One region of the Staphylococcus sp. SUC_1.2 genome, then DNA from elsewhere that is predicted to be linked to it. Evidence: riboswitches for the same ligand, from Rfam matches in the RefSeq annotation. Region 1 holds a riboswitch; the other holds the start of a gene.
What was found. Region 1 has a riboswitch for S-adenosylmethionine ahead of NR218_RS04375 (MetQ/NlpA family ABC transporter substrate-binding protein). Riboswitches for the same ligand answer to the same signal wherever they lie in the genome.

Region 1 (3,427 bases):
GTATTCTCGACATAACGCTTCAAGTGCTTCAAAATAGCCTTCTACTGGTTCTAATAGTCCACCATCTCCTTGAATCGTTTCTAACACAATACAAGCTACTTCCTCAGCTGGAACATATTTAGCAAACATCTCTTTCAATGGCGCTAAATATTCTTCAACAGTGTTTGATTTAGATTGTTCAAACATCCCTCTGTATTTATCTGGAAATGGAATATGATAAAAACCATTTAATAAAGGGCCATAATGTTTACGCATATTTAAACTGATAGTCGACATTGATAACGCTCCAAATGTAGAGCCATGATAAGCATTTGTAAAGCTGATAATATAGGGTCGTCCTGTATAAGCACGTGCAAATTTGATAATACCATCATTCGCATCCGAACCACTCAAACCAAATGTGACACGTTTTTCATAATCACCTGGCGCAATATCGCATAACTTTTTAGACAGTTTCACTAAAGGCTCGTGATACATATATGCGGGGGTATAATGAATAAATTTATCTACTTGCTTTTTAATCGCCTCTGTTACCTGTTTTGGTGCATGACCCACATTTTGTGAGCTTGCACTAGCTAACAAATCGATGTATTCTTTTCCATCTATATCTACTAAAGTTGCTCCATATCCATGATCAATCACTAATGGATAATATTTTATACGTCCTGAAGTAGCAAAATACTTACTATCTTCTTTTATCATATCCTCTGCTTTACTCAAATTGACTCATCCTCTCCCAAAGTATCAACAACTTATATCTAACTTTCTTTATTGACTTCAATTCTTGTGATAATAATCAATATCTTACTAATAATTGTCAGATTTGTAAATATTTTCAGAAAAATTAAAATATATTGTTTCTATCTTTTAAACAATGATAAATATAAATCATAAAAGGCCTCTAATAGAGACCTTTTATGACTTATTTGTTTTCGTATGGAATAACATCATCGCCATATTCTTTTTTAATATACGCTTTGATTTCTTTAGATTGCATAACTTTTAATAATGTTTGGAATTTTTCATCATTTTTATGACCTTCTTGAACGGCAATCGTATTCGCAAATGGTGATGATTTACCTTCCATAACAATAGCATCTTTAGATGGTTTTAAACCATTATCAAGCGCATAGTTTGAATTTATAATGACTGCAGCTCCTTCACCATTCTTATATGTTTTTGGTAAAAACTCTGCACCTTGTTGATGGTTAAATTTCAAGTGTTTTTTATTTTCAACAATATCCTCAAATTTTGCATTTTCAATTTTAACGCCTTTTTTTAATTTAATTAATCCTTCATTAACAAAGAAAGATAAAAAACGTCCTTCTTCTGCAGGATTATTAGAAACGTAAATCGTCGATCCATCTGGAATGTCTTTTAAATTTTTATATTTTTTACTATATACACCCATAGGCGTTGTAAACACTTTACCTAATTCTTCAATTTTATAACCATGACTTTTCTTTTCAGCATTCAAATATGGGACATGTTGGAAGAAGTTCGCATCAACATCGCCTTTATCTAATAATTTATTAGGCACCTTATAATCATTAACTTCTTTGACTTCTAAATCATATCCTTTTTTCTTCATTTCTTCCTTAGCTTTTTTTAACACATCACCATGAGGTGCTGGCGACGCTGCTACGGTAATTTTTTTATTATCTTCTTTCTGATTTCCACAAGCTGCTAGCGTTATCGTTACTAACAAAATACTGATCATACCTATTAATTTTTTCATATGTATTGACACCTTTTTATAAATTTTCAATTCTCATTTCCTCTTACTAGATATGTAAAGACATAAAAAAATACTTTCAACTATTAAGAGAAAGCATCGACACACTTTCTCTCATCTTCTAAAGTATGATTAACTTTATGTGAATTAGCACCATGTCATACAATGACGGTTGCTGGGTTTCGTAGGGCACATCCCTCCACCACTCTTGATAAGAGTTAATAGATTATTGAATTATTAATAACTTATCATTGATTTAAACTTTGGTCAACATGTTTTTTCAATATTCTAAAAATTTAAAAAGTGTTAAATCAAATATTTCAGGGAATATTCTTATAGTATGTATATAAGAAGGAAGGAAAATTATGATCCGTTATTTTTATCATTGTCTTAGTGCTTTAGTTATAAGTATTATCTTATTAATTACAATGACTATCATGGATGGCATAGTTCAATCGACTCATCTTACTTTATTGTTAATTAACATCGATTTCTTAATTGATCCAAGCAAAACGCCGTTATTATTAGAACTAGCCATTCATGTTTTTATAGGATGGTTAATATATTTTATTTTCTTACTTATTTATCACGTCTTTAAACCATTATATAAAATAAGTTATGTCTTATTAATGATTGTTTTTGCCTTTCTTTATCCGTCACTCGTCGTTATGGCAAAGCGTTCATTCTTTCACTTTAGCTGGAATGAATACGGTTTATGGATGATTGCTCATATTATTTTTATAATTTTAATGGCTTGTTCCATTCCATATTTTTCTAAAAAGAAGTATTAATGTCCTATATAAATCATGTGATAAATATTGATTTAATGTTTACAAATTATTTATTCTTTAAGTTAAGTTAAAGATTTATTATGTTTTTTTTTAAATCCCTGTTTCTGATCTATTCAAATGCTACACTCTAGTTGTAATTGATCATGAATGAAATGGGGTTTTCATTATGAAGAAAGTATCTTTCGTTGCATCTACACTTTTAACAAGTACAATGCTACTTACAACGACTCAATCTGTAGAAGCACATACTACTAACTTAGTGACTAAAGAAAATGCTAAACAAATTGCTACAGATGCATTATCTAATAGTGGAGGTAATCCAAACCTACAACGACTTGGTCGTACTGTTGACAAAGGCGCATACTTTGAAATTATAAGTCATAATAGATTAAATGAAGGCAGTGGAATGTATAAAGTTCATAAAAATGGCGAAGTTGAGTACAAAAATGGTAGATATAGTGACTTTAATCAACTTCAAGATACACGCATTCATGCAGAATCAGGTATCGCTAAAGCCGCTAAAACAACCTCTTCTAATCATAAACAAGTTCATTCTGTTGATTGTGCACGTGAACTCAACCGTTATTATGTAGGAACGGTTGCTTCTTCTGAGGTGCCATCATCTAAGTCACTTAAAGATACTCAAACATCACAATCTTCTGTTAAAACACTCCCAAGTACTGGAGACGTTACACAACAATACTCAACTCAACTTCTAGCCTCACTTCTATTAGTTATGGGAACTTCATTATTACTGAAACGAAAACATCATAGTCATTCTTATTTATCTACTGAACATTTCTAATAAATAAAAAAAGGAATGCGTCAAGGAATTCAAAATGAATTCTGACGCATTCCTTTCGTTTAAATAGTCTACAAGATAAATCATTTCCATACTAAA
Region 2 (3,427 bases), on a different contig from region 1:
AGTTAGCATCAAGTTCACCTTTATCTAACAACTTATTAGGTGTAGTGTAATCATTGATTGTTTTAATTTCTAAATCATAACCTTTTTTCTCAAGAAGTGGTTTTGCTTTTTCTAAGATTTCAGCATGTGGTGCTGGTGAAGCACCTACAACGATTTTTTTATCTTTTTCGTCTCCGCCTTTACCACAAGCAGCTAATACAACTGTCAGTGTAAGTACTAATACTAAACTTAAAAGTTTTTTCATTTAATCTGTCCTCTTTTCTATTATCGTTTATCAATTTTATTTGTAAGCCAATCCCCGATGAATTGGATTATAAATACAATAATTAAAATAAATACGGTTGACACTAGAATGACGTCGTTTTGGTTACGTGTAAAACCAGTTAAGTAAGCTAAGTTACCTAAACCACCTGCACCAATAACGCCGGCAATAGCAGTTGAACCAACTAAAGCGATAGCAGTTACTGTAATACCTGAAACAAGTGCTGGCATTGCTTCTGGAAGCAATACTTTTCGAACGACTGTCCAAGTATTTGCACCCATAGACCATGCTGCTTCAATAACGCCTTTATCGATTTCTTTAAATGCGATTTCAACTAGTCTTGCGTAGAACGGTGCAGCACCAATGATTAATGCTGGAAGTGCTCCCGTCGGTCCACTAATTGTACCTAATAATACACTTGTGAACGGAATTAATAACAAAATTAAAATAATAAATGGAATCGCACGGAACAAGTTAACTATAAATGAAACTACCGTATAGAAAATCTTAGCTCCAGGTGCGTCACTTTTAGCTGATAAGAAAAGCAACACGCCTAAGATTAAGCCAAAGATAAAAGCAAAAATGGTTGACACTATAGTCATATAAAGTGTTTCATAAATTGCTTGCCAAACTTCAGGCCATTGCACATTAGGCATAGTAATCATTTCATGGAAGATATCACCATATGATTTATCCATGTTTAATCACCTCCACATTTACGTGTTCTTTATGTAACTCAGTTACGAATGTATTAAATCCATCTTCACTAATATGTGGAATGTGTACAATTAAAAATCCAACTGAACCTGTACGTGTATTTTTAATATTTGCTTCCAAAATATTTAATTCAATATTCTGCGTTCGCGTAATATCAGATACAACAGGTTGTGTGGTATTATTACCGTTGAAATTCAACCTTACAATATAAGCGTCTTTGTTTAATGGTTCTAGATGTTTAATTGAATCTTCAAAATCGTCGTCTAAATCGTCTTTCACAAATCGTTTTGTCACCTCATGTTGAGGATTTTCAAATACTTCATCAACTTTACCTTGCTCAATAACACGCCCATTTTCCATCACTGCAACTTCATCACATATGCGTCTAATCACTTGCATTTCATGTGTAATAATCACAATCGTTAGATTTCTTTCTTCTTTTATTTTTAATAGTAAATCTAAAATTTCATCCGTTGTTTGTGGATCTAGCGCACTTGTAGCCTCGTCACATAATAAGACATTCGGATCATTCGCTAATGCACGAGCAATCCCAACTCTTTGTTTTTGACCACCTGATAATTCTGAAGGATAAGCTTTTTCACGACCTTTTAAACCGACCAACTCTACAAGTTCTAAAGCTCTTTGTTTTGCTTCTGCACGAGATACTCCAGCTATTTCTAGTGGGAACATAATATTACTAATGACAGTACGTGACCATAACAAATTAAAATGTTGGAAAATCATACTTACTTTTTGTCGTTTTTTTCTCAAATCTGACTTAGAAAGTTTGTTAATATTGTCTCCATCTATAATGATATCCCCTGAAGTCGGTTCTTCTAGATTATTAAACATTCGAATTAACGTACTTTTACCAGCACCAGAAAACCCAATCACTCCAAAAATTGAGCCTGATTCTATATTCAAGTCAACGTGATCTACTGCTAGTACATCTTTGTTCTTTGTGTGATAGCGTTTAACAACTTGATTTAACTCAATCACGTTAAGTGCCTCCCTTAAATTCCTTATGTAATTAAAAAATGCTTCCCCACCTAGAGAGATGAGAAAGCATTTAAAATTATCTTTCTCTCATCTTCTAAAGTATTAAACTTTATGTGAATTGGCACCATTTCTATTATAGACGGTTGCCGGGCTTCGTAGGGCACATCCCTCCACCTCTCTCGATAAGAGTTTTCGCACTATTTAATTAATTTATATCCTATCACTGTACTAATAATTCGTCAATCATTTTTTTAACTTTTCTAACAAATATGGCACAGATTGAAATGCATAGATTCTATCTACCTCTTTATCCTTATCCATAATTAACAGTACAGGTACAGACATAATTTTATATTCTTCACTAAAATACTTATGGAAATTTAAATCAATTTTTTTAAGTGGTAATTGTTCGATATCATTTGCAATATCTAGCATGCGCTCTGAAATCTTACATGTTCCACACATAGGAGTATATCCAAATATTAAATGTTTATCTTTATCAAAGTGTTCTTTGATATCTTCGATTTTAATAGAATTATTCATTCACAAGTACTAACCTTTCAGAACTTAAATTAGGTATAAGTTTTTTCTCTTTTTTTACGTTAAATCCGTATTTACTCAATACATGAGCAAGATAATTTTTGGGACAACGTGCGACTTCACAATATGTTTTATCTACATAGATATGTTCACTTTCACTTAAATAACGTTTAAACCACTTTCTAATTTTTTCGCCCTCATCATCTGAATCGGCAAGAATATAGACCTGTTTTCCATATAACGTTTCTATCATATCGTCTAGTTTGTCGATACTCATTGTACCATGTGTACAAATAATATTTACAGGTTCAGCAATGACTTGTTGCACTTTCTTCTTATCAGATTTACCTTCAACAATGATAACTTTATTTAAAATTGCCATGTTCATCCACCTTCTAAGTCGATATTAAACAATCATTTACTTTTTCACGTTATTGATGAATATAAACACAATTTACAGATAATTAATATAATTATATAAAAAACTCCTAGATTTAATATCAAGGAGTTTTAAAAAATTATTCGCCAATCATTTCAGAGTATTGTTCAGCTGATAGTAATTCATCTAATTGACTTTCGTCACTTAATTCAACTTTTACCATCCATGCTTTTTCATAAGGTGATTCATTAACAAATTCTGGACTATCTTCTAATTCGTCGTTTGTTTCAACAATTTTCCCAGAAACAGGTGCATACAATTCAGATACTGTTTTTACTGATTCAACACTACCAAATGTATCCCCTTCATTAATTTCATCATCGACATCTGGTAATTCGACAAATACGATGTCTCCTAATTCACCTTGCGCGTATTCAGTAATACCAATTGTTGCCGTATTTCCTTCAACTTTAACCCATTCATGTTCCTTAGAATATTTGAATTCGCTCGGTACTGCCACGAAAATCCCC

Region 2: it holds a riboswitch for S-adenosylmethionine, as region 1 does, so the genes downstream of both, NR218_RS05540 (methionine ABC transporter ATP-binding protein) here and NR218_RS04375 (MetQ/NlpA family ABC transporter substrate-binding protein) in region 1, are expected to answer to the same signal.

Annotation. Positions count from the first base shown of each region.
Region 1 covers NZ_JANJPM010000008.1:69,207-72,633, reverse strand. Annotated here, with positions in the region: gene NR218_RS04380 (aspartate aminotransferase family protein) at 1-720, opposite strand, end outside; gene NR218_RS04375 (MetQ/NlpA family ABC transporter substrate-binding protein) at 923-1,738, opposite strand; SAM riboswitch class I at 1,847-1,953, opposite strand; gene NR218_RS04370 (hypothetical protein) at 2,101-2,526, shown strand; gene NR218_RS04365 (LPXTG cell wall anchor domain-containing protein) at 2,693-3,331, shown strand.
Region 2 covers NZ_JANJPM010000011.1:67,326-70,752, forward strand. Annotated here, with positions in the region: gene NR218_RS05530 (MetQ/NlpA family ABC transporter substrate-binding protein) at 1-244, opposite strand, end outside; gene NR218_RS05535 (methionine ABC transporter permease) at 265-960, opposite strand; gene NR218_RS05540 (methionine ABC transporter ATP-binding protein) at 953-1,978, opposite strand; SAM riboswitch class I at 2,063-2,167, opposite strand; gene NR218_RS05545 (thioredoxin family protein) at 2,222-2,521, opposite strand; gene NR218_RS05550 (toprim domain-containing protein) at 2,514-2,900, opposite strand; gene gcvH (glycine cleavage system protein GcvH) at 3,037-3,417, opposite strand.